One region of the Arthrobacter sp. SDR-2R genome, then DNA from elsewhere that is predicted to be linked to it. Evidence: predicted binding sites of a transcription regulator. Region 1 holds the regulator's gene; the other holds the start of a gene.
The links. The regulator HspR, encoded in region 1, represses chaperone genes until heat shock. The targets are predictions, from matches to a motif close to AAGTTGAGTCNNNNNGACTCAACTT.

Region 1 (9,422 bases):
CCGAGCAGCTTGCCTACTCCGTGGACAAGCTGATCGCCGACAACGCGGACAAGCTGCCCGAAGAGGTCAAGACCGAGGTCCAGGCCGACGTCGACAGCGTCAAGAAGGCCCTTGAGGGCACCGACGACGCCGCTGTGAAGTCCGCGTTCGAGAAGCTGCAGGCTTCCCAGACCAAGCTGGGCGAGGCCATCTACGCCCAGGCCGGTTCGCCGGACGGCGCAGGCGCTGCAGGTGCTGAAGGTGCCGCCGGAGCTTCGGCAGGTTCCAAGGACGAGGACATCGTCGACGCCGAAATCATCGACGAAGACGAAGCGAAGAAGTAACCCATGCCGCACCACGGTAACGAGGAAGAGCACAACACATCCGCAAGCCAGCAGAACACGCAGGGCAACGGCCAGGAGCCCGTCATCCGGGACAACCGCAAGGTTGACCCGGTGACCGGGCAGGCCCGGCACCCCGAGGGCGGCCAGTCCGCTCCGGGGGCCGGTTCCCGGGCCGGGGCAGCAGATTCCGACGGCGACGCGCTGGCCCAGGCCGAGGAGATTCTCAACGGCGTGGACGTGCCGGCCGAGGAATCCGTGGCCCAGGGTGCGCCCGCAGGGTCCGCCGGCGCCGAGGCAGCCGAACTGCGCAACGACCTGCTCCGCCTTCAGGCTGAGTACGTCAACTACCGCAAGCGCGTTGAACGCGACCGTGCCGTGGCAGGGGAAATGGCCGTCATCGGCGTCCTGAATTCCCTGCTCCCGGTCCTGGACGACGTCGACGCCGCACGGCAGCACGGTGACCTCACCGACGGCCCCTTCGCCGCGATCGCCACCAAACTGGAGAACGCGCTGAAGACCTACGGCCTGGTCCGCATCGACGAAACCGGCGTGGAGTTCGATCCCACGATCCACGAAGCCCTGATCCAGCAGCCCGGCGAGGACATCGAGGTTGACACCGTCAGCCAGGTCCTCCGCTCCGGCTACAAGTCAGGCGACCGTGTCCTCCGCGCAGCCCAGGTGATCGTGGCCGTCCCGGCTTAGTTGCCCCTCGCCTCCGCGGATGAGGGGGTCCCGCCCGGGCCCCCTCATCCGCTCCGGCGTTCAGCGGTAATCTCGCCCTAACGCTTTTGTACTTTGAAAGGAAACGCCATTGGCTAGCCAGGATTGGGTGGACAAGGACTTTTACAAGATCCTTGGTGTTGCCAAGGACGCTTCCGACGCCGACATCAAGAAGGCCTACCGGAAGCTTGCGCGGCAGCACCACCCTGATACGAATGCGGGGAACGCCGCTTCCGAGAGGAAGTTCAAGGACATCTCCGAGGCTTATTCGGTGCTTTCGGATCCGGATGAGCGCCAGCAGTATGACGCCATCCGGGCCATGGGCAGCGGGGCCCGCTTTGCTCCCGGCGGCGCCGGCGCCCCCAACGGCGGGTTCGAGGACATGTTCGGCGGCCTGTTCACCGGCAATACCGGACGGCACGCCGGTGGTTTCAATCCCTCCGCCGGCGGCATCCCGCCCGAGTTCGCCGACCTCTTCGGCGGCTTCGGCGGCGCCCCCGGATTCCAGCGCGCCCCGCAGAAGGGCGCCGACCGGACCGCGTCGACCAGCATCTCCTTTGCCGGCTCCATCCGCGGCACCACCATCGGCCTGCGTGAACCCAGCGGCGAGGTCATCGACGTCCGGGTTCCCGCGGGTATCAAGGACGGCCAGAAGGTCCGCGTGCGTGGCAAGGGCCAGCCCGGTCCTGCCGGCAATGGTGACCTGGTGGTCTCCGTGTCGGTCCAGCCACATGCGTTTTACACGCGCGACGGCGACAACCTCCGGATCCACGTCCCCGTCACCTTCCCGGAGGCTGCTTTGGGCGCGGACATCGAAGTTCCCACCATCGACGGCGACAAGGTCAAGGTCCGCGTCCCGGCAGGCACGCCGTCCGGCCGTACCCTGCGGGTCAAGGGCAAAGGCGTCAAGACGCCCAAGGCCACCGGCGACCTGCTGGTGACGATCGACGTCGCGGTTCCCAAGAATCTCAACAAGGACGCCGAAGCTGCGGTCAAGGCGTTCGCCGAGGCCACGTCGTCGGCGGACGTTCGCGAGGGCCTGGCAGCCAAGGCCCGGCTCTAGGCGCGGAGGTGAGGCGTGGACATCAATGCTGACCAGCCGATCTTTGTGATTTCGGTGGCGGCAGAGCTGGCGGACATGCACCCCCAGACCCTGCGGCAGTACGACAGGCTTGGCATCGTCAAGCCCAGCCGTGCCCCCGGAAAGTCCCGGCGCTATTCGCAGCGTGACGTGAACATGCTGCGGGAAGTGCAGCGGCTGTCGCACGAAGGTGTGTCGCTGGAGGGGATCAAGCGCATCCTGGAACTCGAAAACCAGGTCGCAGCCCTCCAGAGCCGGATCGCTGAACTCACCGAGGAACTCGGGCGGCGGCCGCGTTCCGTGGATTCGCGCATCTTCGCCGCCGGCGCCGCGGGCGATGTGGTGAGCCTGGCCCGTGGCCAGCGCCCCCGGCCCCGGTCACAGGCGGTCATGTTGTGGCGGCCCCGGGCGATCGGACAATAAGTGCCCTCGGACAATAACGGGATGCCGGAGAGCAGGTAGCGTTTCCCGGTGCCCCGGACAAATATGAGTACCCGCTACTCGTGACGGAAAAGCCCTCTGGAATTTGAATGGAACCATCGCCGGATCAGCGGCGATGGTTCCGCAATTTCTGGGGGTTTTCGTGTTTAAGGTTCTCAGCGAAGCTGCTTCAACCCGGGTCCGGCCATGAGCCCGGGGATGGAATCCGTGGCCGCGTTCAGCAGCTCCTTGCCGGGGCAGATCCTGCTGGCCATCGGGCAGACCATTGTTGTGGTCTGCGTCTGCTTTGACATGGTCCGTGAATTGTCCGTCCCGCGGTCCCACCGGCGTTACGTGGCCAGCACCGTCTTCCGTACCCTGGCGATCCCGTCGATCGTGGCCAATGCCATGACCGTCTTCATCGCCCTGGTGGTGTCCTCCTGGGTGGACGTGGTGATGGGCATGTTTGTCCTGGTGGCCATTGTTTTCCGGTTCCACCACAACCAGGACGAGGACAACTGGTGGAAGGGCAAGGGCAAGAAACTTGCCCGGTGGGCCCGCCGGCAGTTCGCCGGCCGGACGTCCACGGCCCCGGCCATGGGGTAGCGCCGCGAAGCCCCGGGAGCCCGGCGCCGGCAACCTTGCGTGCCGGGCTCCCGCGTCAACATCAGCCGTTGATCACCTGCGGTACGCCCAGGGCCTTGAGGCCCTCCACGCCGAATTCCACGCCGTAGCCGGACTGCTTGGCGCCGCCGAACGGGATGCGCGGGTCCACGGCGCCGTGCCGGTTGATCCACACGGTTCCGGCCTGGATGCGGGCCGCGACCTCCCGGGCTGCTTCCAGGTTGGGGGACCAGACGGAGGCGCCCAGGCCGACGTCGAGCCCGTTCGCCTTTTCCACCGCCTCGTCGATGCTGCTGTAGCGGATGATCGGCAGGGCGGGGCCGAACTGTTCCTCGGCCACCAGCGGGTTGTCGTTGTCGATGTCCGCCACCAGGGTGGTGGGGTAGAAGTAGCCGGGCTGGCTGGTATCCGGGTTCCCGCCCAGCAGGACGCGTGCCCCGGAAGCCTTGGCCGCCTCCACGAGGGTGGCCACGACGTCGTACTGCGCCTTGTTCTGCAGCGGTCCCAGCACGTTGTTCTCGTCCAGGCCGTTGCCCATGGGCATCTGCTTGGCGACCGCCACGAGCTCGTCACAAACGTCGTCGTAGATGTCGTCGTGGACGTAGAGCCGCTTGAGCGCGGCGCAGGTCTGGCCGGTGTTGAGGAAGGCGCCCCAGAAGATGTCCGTGGCAATGGCCTTGGGGTCGGCGTCGGGCAGGACAATACCGGCGTCGTTGCCCCCAAGTTCCAGGGTGAGCCGCTTGACGGTGTCGGCGGAGGACTTGATGATGGCGCGGCCGCCGGCGGTGGAGCCGGTGAACATGATCTTGCCGATCGCCGGGTGGTCGGTGAGGCGGGCGCCCACCTCGCGGCCGCAGGACACCACGGACAGGATGCCTTCGGGGAGTTCTTCGTTGAGGACCTTGACCAGCGCCAGAACGGAGAGCGGGGTGTTGCCGGAGGGCTTGACGACGACGGTGTTGCCCATGCGCAGGGCCGGCGCCAGCTGCCAGACGGCGATCATCATGGGCCAGTTCCACGGGCCGATCGCCCCGACCACGCCGATGGGCCGGTAATGCAGCTCAGCGCGGGTCTCACCGTCGTCCACGATGGTTTCCGGTTCCAGCGGCAGGCCGGCCGTGGCGCGGAGCCAGGCGACGCAGGCGCCCACTTCGAAGCGGGCGTTTGGACCGTTCAGCGGTTTGCCCTGCTCGCGGGAGAGCAGCTGGGCGAGTTCCTCGGCGGAGCGTTCGACGGCGTCGGCTGCCTTGAGCAGCGCGGCGGACCTTGCGTCGTGGCCCAGGGCAGCCCAGGCTGGCTGCGCGGCCACGGCTGCGGCCACGGCGCTTTCCAGGTAATCGAGGCTGTGGACGGGGGCTTCGCCTACCGGTTCGCCCGTGGCCGGATTGAGGATGGTCCGGCCAGTGCCGGCAGCGGGGGCAATGGAGGCAAGAAGTGCATCGTACGTTTCCAAGGGATACTCCACATCGAGTAGGCGAGGACGCCAGCCGGTCGGCGTAGCGGGTTACTCCCCAGTTTGGGTGAGTGCCCGCCCCCGCTCTTGTGTTTGTGCGCAGGACTGTTGGCGGAGAGGGAACGGCGTAAAAATCAGCCCGCCTTATTGTGAACTTGTCAGATTAAGCCTTAGGGTGGGGATCAGGCCGGCGAAGCCCTCGAGAACCGCCGGGTAACTCCTCCCCGGATCCAGGCAAACGACCCCGTCAAACGCCCAGCAGCGGTACCGCGGCCCTTATTGCGCCACGGCGCACAGGTGCTGGGTTTTGCCTCGTCGACGCCCCCGACAAGCAGGAGAACACCATGACCGTAGAGTCCGAGCTCACTGAAGCGCCCGCAACAGCACCTACCGACATCTCCCGAGGGGGCAGCTACGTTACGTTGCCACCCGGATCGGAGGTATCGCCGAAGCTTGAGGGCAGCTACGTCACGGGGCCCGGAGCCCTTCCCGGACATGGCAACAGGGCCCAGGGCACGTACGTGACACTTCCCGCGGCGCCGGCGGGGGCGACCGAGATCAGCTACACCCGCGTCGGCTGACCCGCGTCAAGAAGCACCTGCCACCCTTTCGACCAGGGCGGCAGGTGCTTCTTCCCCGCGGTTACCCGGCGTAGGGGTCGGCGATGCCGATGTATTGGGTGGTGGTGTATTCGGCGATGCCTTCGGAGCCGCCTTCGCGGCCCAGGCCGGATTGCTTGACGCCGCCGAAGGGTGCGGCGGCGTTGGAGATGACGCCGGCGTTGAACCCGACCATGCCGAATTCGATCTGTTCCGCGACGCGCAGGAGGCGGTTGAAGTCGCGGCTGTAGAGGTAGGACGCCAGACCGTATTCGGTGTTGTTGGCGAGCCGGATGGCGTCTTCCTCGGTGCTGAAGGTGGTCACCGGGGCTACGGGGCCGAAGATTTCCTGGCCAAGGATCGCCGCGTGGTTGGGCACGTTGGCCAGGACGGTGGGCTGGTAGAAGTAGCCCGGTCCGTCCACCGGTGCGCCGCCGGTCACGGCCACTGCTCCGGCGTCGACGGCGGCGCTCACCAGTGCATGCACCTCATCACGGGCGCCTGCGTCGATGAGGGGTCCCACCTGGGTGGCCGCCTCGGTGCCGCGCCCGGTGTGCAGGGCGCCCATGGCGGCGGCGAACTTCCGGGTGAACTCCTGCGCCACGGATTCGTGGACGAGGAAGCGGTTGGCGGCGGTGCAGGCTTCGCCCATGTTCCGCATCTTGGCTGCCATGGCCCCTTCGACGGCCTTGTCCAGGTCGGCGTCTTCGAAGACGATGAACGGAGCGTTGCCGCCGAGCTCCATCGAGGTCCTTAGCACGTTCTGCGCGGCGTCGGCCATGAGGCGCTTGCCGACGGGGGTGGAGCCGGTGAAGGAGACCTTCCGCAGCCTGGAGTCCTTCAGGAGCGGGCCGGAGATCCCGGACGCGGAGGAGGATGCGACGACGTTGAGGACCCCGGCGGGAAGGCCGGCGTCGAGCATGGTCTGGGCGAAGTACTGCGCCGTAAGCGGGGTGAGCTTGGCGGGTTTGAGGACCATGGTGCAGCCGGCGGCGATGGCGGGGGCGACCTTGCGGGTGGCCATGGCGAGCGGGAAGTTCCAGGGGGTGATGAGCAGGCAGGGGCCAACGGGTTTGTGCTGGACCAGGATCTTGTTCCTGCCCTCCGGGGTGGTGAGGTAGCGGCCATAGTCGCGGACGGTTTCCTCCGCGAACCAGCGCAGGAACTCCGCACCGTAGGTGACCTCACCGCGGGCTTCGGCCAGCGGTTTGCCCATTTCCAGGGTCATCAGCAGGGCGAAGTCCTCGGCCCGCTCGGTCACCAGGTCGAAGGCCCGCCGGAGGATCTCCGCCCGGGTCCTAGGTGCGGTGCGCGCCCAGGACGCCTGCACGGCGTCGGCTGCATCGAGTGCGGTAATGGCGTCTTCGCTGGTGGCGGAGGCGAGGGTGGCGAGCACCTCCCCGGTGGCGGGGTCGTGCACATCGAACGTGCCGCCGTCGGACGCCTCGCGCCACTGACCGTTGATGAGCAGGCCGGTAGGGACGGAAGCCAGGAGCGAGGCTTCATGCTCCGGCGAAAAGGCAGGGGAGATCGCAGAAAGTGTCATGGCAAGTCCTTAGGAAGGGAAGGTCAGTAGCTGGCGGGGGTGTCGCCGTCGGCGTGGGGAATGTACTTTGCTGCGAGGGCCTCGGAACCGCGGGCGAGGAGTGCGACGTCGGCGCCCACCAGGATGAAGTCCGCGCCGTTGGCGAGGTAGTGCTCGGCCGTGGCGGGAGCGAAGGCGTTGACGCCCCCGGGTTTCCCGGCCGCCTTGGCAACGGACAGGCAGTGTTCGACGGCGGCGCGCACCTCGGGGTGTTCCTGCTGTCCCAGCAGGCCCATGGAAGCGGCGAGGTCGGAGGGGCCCACGAAGATGGCGTCCACACCGTCCACTTTGAGGATGTCCTCCACAGCCTCGACGGCCGCCGTCGATTCAATCTGGACGGTGACGCTGATGGTCTCGCTGGCCCGGGCGAGGTAGTCCGGGACCCGGTTCCAGCGTGCGGCGCGGGCCAGGGCCGAGCCCACGCCGCGGGTGCCGTGGGGCGGATAGCGGGTGGCAGCAACCGCCGCCTCCGCTTCCGCCACCGAATTCACCATGGGGATCAGCAGGTTCTGAACCCCCAGGTCCAGGTACTGCTTGATCACCACCGTGTCATTCACCGGCGGCCGGACCACGGTGTGGACCGGGTAGCCATGGATGGCCTGGAGCTGGGCGAGGATGGACTCGAGGCCGTTGGGGCTGTGCTCCGCGTCCACCAGCAGCCAGTCCAGCCCTGCCCCCGCGCAGAGTTCGGCGACCAGCGGGCTGCCGGAGCACACCCACATCCCGGCGAGCGGGCGGCCTGCCTTTCCCTTCTGTTTTTGCGCAGCCAGGGCGGAGCGGAAGGTGTCTTCTATTCGAAACGGCATGTCACAGCTCCCAGGGGTCCGTAGTCGGCGTGGACGGTGTCGCCCTTGTACACCCACAGTGGGCGGGTGAACGAGCCGGCCAGGATGATGTCGCCTGCCTTGAGCGCGTCGCCGTGGGCGGCGATCTTGTTGGCCAGCCAGTGCACGCCGTTGGCGGGATGGTCCAGCACGCCCGCGGCCACGCCGGTTTCCTCCACGGTCTGGTTCTTGTAGAGGATGGCGGAGACCCAGCGCAGGTCAACGGCGTCCGGCTTGACCGGGTTGCCGCCGATCACCATGGCGCCCATGGCGGCGTTGTCCGAGATGGTGTCCACGATGGTCCGGCCCTCCATCTCGATCCGGGAGTCCAGGATTTCGAGGGCCGGAACCACGTAGTCGGTGGCCTTCAGGACATCAAAGATGGTCACGCCCGGGCCCTTGAGTCCGTCCCTGAGGACGAACGCCAGCTCCACCTCCACGCGCGGGTGGGTGTACTGGTCCCACCGAACGGAGCAGCCGGTCTCCAGCACCATGTCATCGAAGATGGCGCCGTAGTCCGGTTCGGTGATGCCGGTGGCGGCCTGCATCGCCTTGGACGTGAGGCCGATCTTGCGCCCCACCAGGGTCCGGCCGGCGTCCTCGTTGCGGCGCCGCCACAGCTGCTGCACCGCGTAGGAATCCTCCACCGTCATCTCCGGGTACCGGGCGGTTAGGCGGGGGACAGGGGTGCGGGTCCGGCCGGCTTCCACCAGCTCGTCCGCGATGGCCTCGATCGTCTTGGGCTCCAGCATGGCTAGACCTGGACGCCCAGCTTGAAGCCCGTCCGGTCGCCTTCGGGCGAGCCGTCCTTGCGGGTGTAGGAGAAGCCGTCGGCACCCACCGTGACCGCCATCTCGGACTTTTCCTCGCGGACGATGACGGGCTGCGGGTTGCCGTCCAGGTCCAGGACCAGGGAGGCCTCGGTGTACCAGGAGGGGACCACGGGGTTGCCCCACCAGTCGCGGCGCTGGTTGTCGTGGACGTCCCAGGTGATGGTGGGGTTGTCCGGGTCGCCGGTGTAGTAGTCCTGGGTGTAGATCTCAATGCGGTGGCCGTCCGGGTCCAGGATGTAGAGGTAGAACGCGTTGGACACGCCGTGGCGGCCGGGGCCGCGTTCGATCCGGTCGCTGATGCGCAGGGCGCCCATCTTGTCGCAGATCTGGATGATGTTGTGCTTCTCGTGCGTGGCGAACGCGACGTGGTGCATGCGGGGGCCGTTGCCGCCGGTCAGGGCGGTGTCATGGACGGTCTGCTTGCGGTGCATCCAGGCGGCGTAGGTGACGCCGTCGGCATCCTTGATGTCCTCGGAGACGCGGAAGCCCAGGTCCTCCAGGTACTTGCGGCCCTTGGGGACATCCGGGGTGACCTGGTTGAAGTGGTCCAGCCGGACCAGTTCACCGGCGGAGTAGAGGTCGTAGCGCTGGGTGAGCCGCTCCACGTGCTCCACGTCGTAGAAGAACTCGTACGGGAAGCCCAGCGGGTCCTCCACGCGGACGGAGTCGCCGATGCCTTTGGTGAAGCCTTCCTTGCGGCGCTCCACCCGGCAGCCGAGCTCCTTGTAGTAGGCCTCGGCGGCATCCACCTCGGCGGGGGACTTCACCCGGTAGGCGAACGCGGCGACGGCGGCGACAGGGCCCTTGCGCAGGACCAGGTTGTGGTGGATGAACTCCTCCAGGGAGCGCAGGTAGATCGCGTTCTCGTCCTCCTCGGTGACGTGCAGGCCCAGGACGTCGACGTAGAACTCGCGGGACCTGGCGAGGTCGGTGACGATGATCTCCATGTAGGCGCAGCGG
Region 2 (9,422 bases), 110 kb from region 1:
TGGCCATGACCGCATTGCGCTTGGCCTCGGCGTCCAGCGTCTGGTCCACCAGGAACTGGCTGCCCAGGTTGGAGGTGAGCACCAGGATCACGTTGCGGAAGTCCACGGTACGGCCCTGCCCGTCGGTGAGGCGGCCGTCGTCGAGCACCTGCAGGAGGATGTCGAACACCTCGGGGTGCGCCTTCTCCACTTCGTCCAGCAGCACCACCGAGTAGGGACGACGGCGCACGGCCTCGGTCAGCTGCCCGCCTTCCTCGTAGCCCACGTATCCCGGAGGCGCCCCTACCAGCCGGGCGACGCTGTGCTTCTCGCCGTACTCGGACATGTCGATCCGCACCATGGCGCGTTCGTCGTCGAACAGGAAGTCCGCCAGGGCCTTGGCCAGCTCGGTCTTGCCTACGCCGGTGGGGCCCAGGAACAGGAAGGAACCCGTGGGCCGGTTGGGGTCACTGATGCCCGCCCTGGCGCGCCGGACGGCGTCTGAGACTGCGGCTACAGCCTTGCCCTGGCCGATGAGGCGCTTGCCGAGCTCCTCCTCCATGTGCAGCAGCTTCTGGCTTTCACCTTGCAGCATGCGGCCGGCCGGGATGCCGGTCCACGCGGAAATGACCTCCGCGATGTCTTCTGCCGTCACTTCCTCCGCCACCATCTGCGCGGACTTGTCCGTCACGGCGGCCTCCGCTTCGGCAGCGGCGTTCAGCTCGCGTTCCAGCGCCGGAATTTCCCCGTAGAGGATCCGCGAGGCGGTCTCCAGATCACCCTCGCGCTGGGCCTTGTCCGCGGCGGACCGCAGCTCATCGAGCTTGGCCTTCAGGTCACCCACCCGGTTCAGGCCGGCCTTTTCAGCCTCCCAGCGGGCGTTGAGCGCGGAGAGCTCCTCCTCCTTGTCCGCCTTGTCGGCCCGGAGCGCAGCCAGCCGCTCCACGGAGGCAGCGTCGGTCTCGCCCTCCAGCGCGAGCTCCTCCATGGTGAGCCGGTCCACCTGGCGCCGCAGCTGGTCGATCTCCTCCGGGGCGGAGTCGATCTCCATGCGCAGCCGGGACGCGGCCTCGTCCACCAGGTCGATGGCCTTGTCCGGCAGCTGGCGGCCCGAAATGTAGCGGTTGGACAGCGTGGCTGCCGCCACCAGCGCGGAGTCGGCGATGGAGACCTTGTGGTGCGCCTCGTAGCGCTCCTTCAGGCCACGGAGGATGCCGATGGTGTCCTCCACGCTGGGCTCGCCAACGTACACCTGCTGGAAGCGGCGTTCCAGGGCTGCGTCCTTCTCGATGTTCTCCCGGTACTCGTCCAGCGTGGTGGCGCCGATCAGCCGCAGCTCGCCACGGGCCAGCATGGGCTTGAGCATGTTGCCGGCGTCCATGGAGGAATCGCCGGTGGCGCCGGCGCCCACCACGGTGTGGATCTCGTCGATGAAGGTGACAATCTGGCCGTCTGAGCCCTTGATCTCCTCGAGGACCGCCTTCAGCCGCTCCTCGAATTCGCCGCGGTACTTGGCGCCGGCCACCATGGAGCCGAGGTCAAGGGAGATGAGGGTCTTGCCCCGCAGGCTCTCCGGGACGTCGCCGGCCACCATCCGCTGGGCCAGGCCTTCCACCACGGCGGTCTTGCCCACGCCGGGTTCGCCGATGAGCACCGGGTTGTTCTTGGTGCGGCGGGACAGGACCTGGACAACGCGCCGGATTTCGGCGTCCCGGCCGATCACGGGGTCCAGCTTGCCGGCGCGGGCCATGGCGGTGAGGTCGGTGCCGTACTTCTCGAGCGCCTGAAAGGTGTTTTCGGGGTCCGGGCTGTCCACCTTGCGGTCGCCGCGGACGCCCGGCAGGGCGGCGAGGAGTGCCTCGCGGGAGGCGCCGGCGTCGCGCAGCAGGCGGGCGGCGGCATCGTTGCCGGTGGAGAGGCCCACCAGGAGCACCTCGGTGGAGACAAAGCTGTCGCCCAGACGGTCCGCTTCCTCCTTGGCGTGCTGGATGGCCTGCAGTGCGGGCCGGGACAGCTGCGCCTGCTGGCTGGAGCCGCCCGACGTGGCGGGCAGTGCCTTGATGGCACTGCTGGCCTGGACGCTGACGGCATCGGGATCGGCGCCGGTTGCGCGAAGCAGCGCGACGGCGACGCCCTCACGCTGGTCCATCAGCGCCTTGAGGAGGTGGGCCGGTTCCACCTGGGGGTTGCCGGCCGTCGAGGCGTTCATTGCCGCGGCGGAAAGAGCCTCCTGGCTCTTGGTGGTGAATTTGACGTCCAAAGAGAGCTCCTTTCGGGGGCTTGTTGACTAAGTTGAGTCTACTACGCTCAACTTTGGACGGCGACGTCCACTAGCCATGTTTGCCCACGGCGAAACGGCTGTCCAGAGCCGGAGGTCCCGCCGGGCCTGCTTGGACAATCGGCTGCCGGGACATACTCCGCCTAGGTCCCGTACACGGACACGGCCGCAGCCTTGACCACGAAGTGCACCGTCATGCCGGGGACAAGGCCCAGGTCGGCGGAGGCGGCAGGGGTGATGTCCGCGGCCAGGCCGCCGGCCCGGACGCGGATCTGGTCGCCGTGCGGCTCGAGGTCCGTGATGGTGACGGCAAACGAGTTCCGCGGGCTGCCGTGCGCATCGTCGAGGAACACGGAAACGGCCGACGGCGGGAACACGGCGACGCCGGGACCGCCCGCCCTGGGCAGCGGGCCAGGCTCCCCGGACGCCGCGGCGGGGACGGCTTCCTCGTCGTGGCCGGCAATCCGCAGGCCGTGGCTGGTCCGCACCCCCGCCCCGTCGAGGATGCCCGGAATGAAGTTCAGCCCGGCGAGCCCGGCGGCAAAGGAGCTGCGCGGCCGCTCCAGCACCGCCCGGGTGGGGCCTTCCTCCGCGATCCGGCCGTTTTCCAGTATGACCACCCGGTCCGCGAGCACCAGCGCGTCCAGTACGTCGTGGGTCACGATGATGGCCTGCCGGCCTGCGAGGACGCGCTTGAACAGGCGGCGCAGCAGCGGCGCGGAGTGGATATCCAAGGCTGCCAGCGGCTCGTCGAGCAGGAGGAGGGCGGGGTCGGCGGCGAGCGCACGGGCCACGGCCACGCGCTGGGCCTGGCCGCCGGACAGCTGGGCGGGACGCCGCCCGGCCAGTTCTCCGGCCTCCACCTCGGCCAGCCAGTGCAGCGCCTGCTCCTCCGCATTCCGCTTGGAAACTCCGGCGCTGCGGGGCCCGAACGAGACATTGTCCAGGGCATTCAGGTGGGGGAAGAGCAGCGGTTCCTGGGCCAGCAGGGCGGTGCCGCGGCGGTGCGGAGCCGCCCACGTACGTTTTCCGCCGTCGAGGTCAAAGAGGGTCCTGCCGTTGAGTTCGGCCCGGCCGCTGTCCGGCCGCAGGAGGCCCGCGATGCCGGCCAGCAGGGTTGATTTACCGGCACCGTTGGGCCCCATGACGGCCACGGTTTCGCCCGGTCGGACGCTCAGGGCCACGTCGAAGCTGCGCCCGGCCACCACTGCGCGGAAGGACAATGTCACCGGACACCCCCTCCTGCCGGGGCCGGCGCCGTCGTCCTTTTGCCTGACCCGGAACGGCCCGGTGCCGGGCGCCGGTATGCAAGGGCAACCACCGCCACGGCGACGGCCACGAGTACCAGGGACAGGGCGACAGCGGCGTCCGGGTCCGTTTCGCGCTGCAGGTAGATTTCCAGCGGCAGGGTCCGGGTCACCCCCTGCAGGCTGCCCGCGAACGTCAGCGTGGCGCCGAACTCGCCCAGGCTCCGCGCGAAGGCGAGGACCGCGCCGGACGCCAGCCCCGGGAGCACCAGCGGAAGCGTGACGCGCCGGAACACCGTGCCGGGCCGGGCACCCAGTGTCGCCGCCACCGCCTCATACCGGGAGCCCGACGTGCGCAGGGCACCCTCAAGGCTCACCACCAGGAACGGCAGCGCCACGAACGTCTGCGCCAGGACCACCGCGGTGGTGGAGAAGGCGATCTGCAGGCCGAGCACGTTCAGCGCCTGCCCCAGCAGCCCCTGCCGGCCGAACGTGTAGAGCAGCGCGATGCCGCCCACCACAGGAGGAAGGACCAGCGGCAGGAGCACCAGCGAGCGCAGCAGCCCCTGCAGGCGGAAGGTGTCCCGGGCAAGGACCAGGGCCAGCGGCACGCCCAGCACAATGCACAGCAGGGTGCTGGCGGCCGACGTCCGCAGGCTCAGCCCCAGCGCGGTCAGCGACGGCCCGGAGGTCACCAGCGGGAGGAACCGTGGCCAGTCCACGCGGAGCACCATCGCCAGCAGCGGAAGCACGACGACGACGGCGGCCAGGACGGCCAGCGCGCGGACCCAGCCGGGGATGCCGGAGTAGGCCGGGCTTGGGGTGCGTGGCCGCACCATGGGCAGAAAGGGCTGCCGCCTTGCTGCCTGCTTCCGGGTCACTTGACGCTTCCGTCACCGGCGCCGGCCGGCCCAAACCCCGCTGCAGCGAGGACGCGCCGGCCTTCCGGACCGGTGACCAGGTCCAGGAAAGCCCGGGCGGCGGCCTTGTTCCGGCCGCCGGCGACGCCGGCGATCGGGTAGGTGTTGACCGCACTCCCTGATTCCGGGAACTGGATCCCGGCCACCTTGGACCCGGCGGACTTGATGTCCGTGCCGTAGACCAGCCCGGCGTCGGCCTCCCCGGAGGCCACCTTGCCCAGGACGTCCGTGACCGCGTTCTCCTCGCTGACCGGATTCAGCGCCACTCCGGCCGCCTCCGCGGCCGTGGCCGCGGCAGTCCCGCAGGGAACCTGCCTTGCGCAGGTGACCAGTTTGAGGCCCGGCCGGGCAAGGTCCTTCAGTGCGGTGATTCCTGCCGGGTTGCCCGGCGCTACTGCGATGGCGAGGGTGTTGGTGGCGAAGTTCCTGGCGGCGCCGTCCACCAGCCCGGCGTCCTGCACCTTCTTCATGTTGGCCAGGTCCGCCGGCGCGAAGACATCCGCCGGCGCCCCCTGGCTGATCTGGCTGGCCAGGTCCGAGGACCCTGCAAAGCTCAGGGCAACCGTGGTGCCGGGGTTTTCCGCCTCGAAGGTGCGGGCGAGTTCGGTGAAGGTGCCTTTGAGGGAGGCGGCCGCGAAAACGGTGATGGTGCCTTCCGGCTTGGCGCCTGAGCCGGCTGCGCTGTTGCCCGCGCTGTTCTCCTCGCCAGGGCCTGTGCCCTGGGCCGCTCCGCCCGCAGCGCAGCCGGTGAGGACGGCCAGCAGCAGCACGGCGGCCGGCAGGACAGCAAGCGAAAGGAGCCGCGCCAGGGAGGCGGACGCCGCGGTACGCGTGGAGGTCCGGGTCATGCGGCGGCCCTGCCCTTCGGGGATTCGATGATGACCGTTGTTGCCTTGACCACCGCCGTGGCCACCGAGCCCGGTTCCAGGCCCAGTTCCCGCACGGCCTCGCTGCTCATCAGCGAGACCACCCGGAACGGCCCGCACTGCAGTTCCACCTGTGCCATCACCTTGTCCGTGATGACGTTGGTGACCAGGCCCACGAACCGGTTCCGGGCGGAGCTGCTCCCGCTCTTGGGGTCATCGGGCAGCTGGGCCAGCTTTTGCGCATGCGTCGCCAGCTCGAGTCCATCGACGGCGAGCCGGCCGGAACCGTCCCGGAGCGGGGTAAGTGTTCCGTGCTCCGTCCAGCGGCGGACGGTATCGTCACTTACGCCCAGGAGACGGGCAGCTTCAGAAACGCGGATAAGGGTCATTTCTTGATTCTAGTCCGCAGATGCGGATTAGGCCTCCGCTTCTGGGAGCATATGCAAAATGACTGCGTGCCCCGTGGCTGCGCGTCCCCTGCCCGAAGGGCGGCACTAGACTCCTTCCATGGCCATCTACATTGACCCGCCTCTGTGGCCTGCACACGGAACACATTTCTCGCACCTGGTCTCGGACTCTTCGCTGGATGAGCTGCATGCGTTCGCAGCTGCCGCGGGGATCCCGGAGCGGGCGTTCGACGGCGACCATTACGATGTGCCGGAACGCCGCATTGAGGAGCTGGTGGCGGCAGGCGCGGTCCGGGTGGAGGGCAGGGTGCTGGTCCGCAAACTGATCGCCAGCGGGCTCCGGATCCCGGCACGCCGGCGGAACAAGTCGCTGAAGGTCCCACTGCTGTCCCGCTGGGAAGCCATCATGCCGGGCCGTGACGCACTCTTCCTGGACCTGCTGGACCGATGGAGCGAACCACACCGCCATTACCACGGCTGCACCCACCTGCTCTCCGTCCTGGAGGCACTGGACCTGCTCACCGAACCGGGCGAGGCGCCGCGGACCGTGCTGCTGGCGGCCTGGTTCCACGATGCCGTGTACCGCGGCGCGGCGGGCAGGGACGAGGAGGAGTCCGCCCGGCTGGCGGAAAGCCGGCTGGCCGGGACCGGACTGCCGCCGGACGAGGTGGCGGAAGTGGCGCGGCTGGTCCGCCTCACGTCGGACCACCGGCCCGAACCAGGGGACCACGACGGCGCCCTCCTCTGCGACGCGGACCTCTCGGTCCTCGGCGGCGATCCTGAGGAATACGCCCGCTACCTTGCCGCTGTCCGCAAAGACTACGCGCACATCGGTGACGCCGACTTCGCAGCCGGCAGGGCCGCCGTCGTGCGCCACCTGCTGGAACTGGACCCGCTCTTTCACCACCCACGGGCCCGGGAACTGTGGCAGGACGCCGCGCACCTGAACCTGAAAGGTGAACTGGCATGAACGTTCCGGGCTCCGGTTCACGGCACACGCACTCCGCCAATGCCGCGCACCGCCAGCTTCCGTTCACGGTCAGGCTGGACTGGGGCCTTGATGGAGCCGGGACCGTGGCGTCCGGCGCCGACATTGCGGTGGTGGTGGATGTCTTTTCCTTCAGCACCTGCGTCAGTGTGGCGCTGGACCGCGGCGCGGAGGTGTTTCCCTACCCGTGGCGGGACACCAGCGCCGAAGACTTCGCCGCCCACCACCAGGCGCAGCTGGCCGGCCCGCGCGGCGGTGGCGGGCTGAGCCTCTCCCCCGCAAGCCTCCGCGCGGCAGAAGCCCTGGGAAAAGTGGTCCTGCCCTCCCCCAACGGGTCGGAACTTTGCCACGCGCTGGCCGGGGACGTACCGCTGGTGGCCGCAGTGTGCCTCCGGAACGCCGCAGCCACGGCCGACTGGGTGGCGGCGAACCTTCCGGAGGACGCGGTACTGGCGGTGGTTGCTGCCGGGGAGCGCTGGCCGGACGGCACGCTGCGGCCTGCGGTGGAGGACCAGATCGGGGCGGGCGCGTTCATCGCCGGGCTGGCGGCCGCCGGCAGGGGCGGCTACGAAGCCGGGGACGGCAGGCACGGCTACGCGCCGGAGGCCGTAGCTGCCATGGCCGTTTTCGAAGCCGCCGAACCTCGGCTGCGTGAGATGCTCCAGTTGTGTTCCAGCGGCCGCGAGTTGACCGGGGCCGGCTACCCAGAGGACGTGGACATCGCCGCGGAACTGGACCAAAGCGATTCGGTGGCCCTCCTGCGCAACGGGGCGTTCCGGCCGCTCTAAGGGGCTGCGGCTTCCACGGGTTTACGGATGCCGGAACCGGATGCAAAACTGCACGGATGAGCCTGCGCATCCAAGCCCTTGCCATTGATTCCACCGACCCCCGGGTTCCTGCTGCCTTTTGGGAAAAAGCGCTTGGCTGGCGCCGCACCCATGAAGAGGACGACGAGATCGTGGTGGAGCCGCCGGCAGGCAGCGCCGGGGACGGCGTGTTGCCGGACCTGCTTTTCCTCAGGGTCCCGGAGCAGAAGGAACTCAAGAACCGCCTTCACCTGGACCTCCGCCCGGAGGACCAGGACGCGGAGGTGGCCAGGCTGGAAGAGCTGGGCGCCCGGCAAATCTCGGTGGGACAGGGGGCAGCGGCAACCTGGGTTGTCATGGCTGATCCCGACGGCAACGAGTTCTGCGTGCTGCGGGCGATGCGCCCGGACGGATCCGCCTAGCGGTAGCGGCTGACGGGGTAGTTGCTCACAAACGGCGTATTGGTGGGCACGATCTGCTTGCCCAGCGGCATAAGGGATACCGGGATGAGCTTGAGGTTGGCGATGGCCAGCGGGATCCCGATGATGGTCACGGCCATGGCGAACGCGGTCACCACGTGGCCGATGGCGATCCAGATGCCGGCCACGAGCAGCCAGATCACGTTGCCCAGCAGCGAGAAGACACCGGTGCCGCCGGGCTTGTCCACCACCATCCGGCCGAACGGCCACAACGTGTAGGCGGCGATCCGGAACGAGGCGATGCCCCAGGGGATGGTGACGATCAGCAGGCAGCAGACCACGCCCGCGAGGAAATAGCCCAGGGCCAGCCACAGGCCGCCGAAAACCAGCCAGATGATGTTCAGAAGTGTCTTCATGCACCCATTCTGCCCCCAGCCCCTGCCACGCGGCGCTGGGGGACTCCCCTGATCCTGCCCTGATCCCCGGCCGGGCTGCGGCGCCTACACCGTGGCGGCCGACTTTGCGGCGTGGACAAAGGCGCGGATCTTGGCAGGGTCCTTCACGCCCCGGGATGCCTCCACGCCTGAGGAAACATCCACTCCCCAGGCATGCGCGGCCGCTGATGCCTGGCCAACATTGGCAGCGTCCAGTCCGCCGGCGAGCAGCCAGTTCCGTCCCTGCAGCACCGGCAGGTCCGCCACGGAGGCGTAGTCCCAGGATTCCCCTGAGCCCGGCACCGCGGCGTCAATCAGGAGCAGGTCCTCGCCCCAGTCGTCGAACTCATCCTGGCCGGCACCCATGGTGACGGCCCTGACCAGCTTCATGCCGGCGTCGTGCACTGTTGCCACGTCCGCACGCGACCGCTGGCCGTGCAGCTGGATCCATTCCAGGCCTGCGGCCCGGGCAATGGCGATGGCGTCCGCCACGGGCTCATCCCGGAAGACCCCGATCGGGGAAACACCCTTGGGGACCCCTGACAGCAGGGAGGCCACCTGCGACGGCGAGACAACGCGGGGGCTCGCGGTGAGGACGAACCCCACGGCGTCCGCGCCGGCATCCACCGCTTCACGCACCGATTCGGGCGTGCTGAGACCACACACTTTAACGAACATTCCCGGCTCCTTCAGGCTGTTTTCGTGATGACCCCCCGCAGGAGAGTAGCAGGGACAGGGTACGGGCTGCGACGCGTGACCACCGCAGCGAACTAGGCTGGGCTGATGCAGATCATCCGCTTCGCTGAACTCAAGGCCGAACCATGGCGCAACGGCGGCGGGGTGACCAGGGAAATCGCCCGCCAGGGCGCGGCCGACGGCGGCTGGGACTGGCGTGTGAGCATCGCAGACGTGGCCAAGGCCGGGGACTTCTCCGCGTTCCCCGGCATGGAGCGGGTCCTGACGGTCATCGAGGGGGAATTGCTGCTGCTCACCGTGGACGGGGCGGAACAGCCCCTGGAGAAGTACCGTCCCTTCAGGTTCGACGGCGGCGCCGCCACCGCGGCCAAACTGCCCACCG

Region 2: the regulator HspR is predicted to act here: its motif matches at 2,269-2,293, upstream of clpB (ATP-dependent chaperone ClpB).

What each region holds. Positions count from the first base shown of each region.
Region 1 covers NZ_CM173231.1:842,830-852,251, forward strand. Annotated here, with positions in the region: gene dnaK (molecular chaperone DnaK) at 1-323, shown strand, start outside; gene AC3ANU_RS03875 (nucleotide exchange factor GrpE) at 327-1,025, shown strand; gene AC3ANU_RS03880 (DnaJ C-terminal domain-containing protein) at 1,135-2,106, shown strand; gene AC3ANU_RS03885 (heat shock protein transcriptional repressor HspR) at 2,122-2,547, shown strand; gene AC3ANU_RS03890 (hypothetical protein) at 2,764-3,150, shown strand; gene AC3ANU_RS03895 (aldehyde dehydrogenase family protein) at 3,212-4,621, opposite strand; gene AC3ANU_RS03900 (hypothetical protein) at 4,966-5,202, shown strand; gene AC3ANU_RS03905 (NAD-dependent succinate-semialdehyde dehydrogenase) at 5,264-6,766, opposite strand; gene AC3ANU_RS03910 (HpcH/HpaI aldolase family protein) at 6,790-7,611, opposite strand; gene hpaH (2-oxo-hept-4-ene-1,7-dioate hydratase) at 7,596-8,381, opposite strand; gene hpaD (3,4-dihydroxyphenylacetate 2,3-dioxygenase) at 8,384-9,422, opposite strand, start outside.
Region 2 covers NZ_CM173231.1:949,350-958,771, reverse strand. Annotated here, with positions in the region: gene clpB (ATP-dependent chaperone ClpB) at 1-2,239, opposite strand, end outside; gene AC3ANU_RS04410 (ABC transporter ATP-binding protein) at 2,401-3,486, opposite strand; gene AC3ANU_RS04405 (ABC transporter permease) at 3,483-4,343, opposite strand; gene modA (molybdate ABC transporter substrate-binding protein) at 4,382-5,272, opposite strand; gene AC3ANU_RS04395 (TOBE domain-containing protein) at 5,269-5,679, opposite strand; gene AC3ANU_RS04390 (DUF4031 domain-containing protein) at 5,798-6,667, shown strand; gene AC3ANU_RS04385 (2-phosphosulfolactate phosphatase) at 6,664-7,473, shown strand; gene AC3ANU_RS04380 (VOC family protein) at 7,530-7,913, shown strand; gene AC3ANU_RS04375 (YccF domain-containing protein) at 7,910-8,326, opposite strand; gene AC3ANU_RS04370 (phosphoribosylanthranilate isomerase) at 8,411-9,022, opposite strand; gene AC3ANU_RS04365 (HutD/Ves family protein) at 9,128-9,422, shown strand, end outside.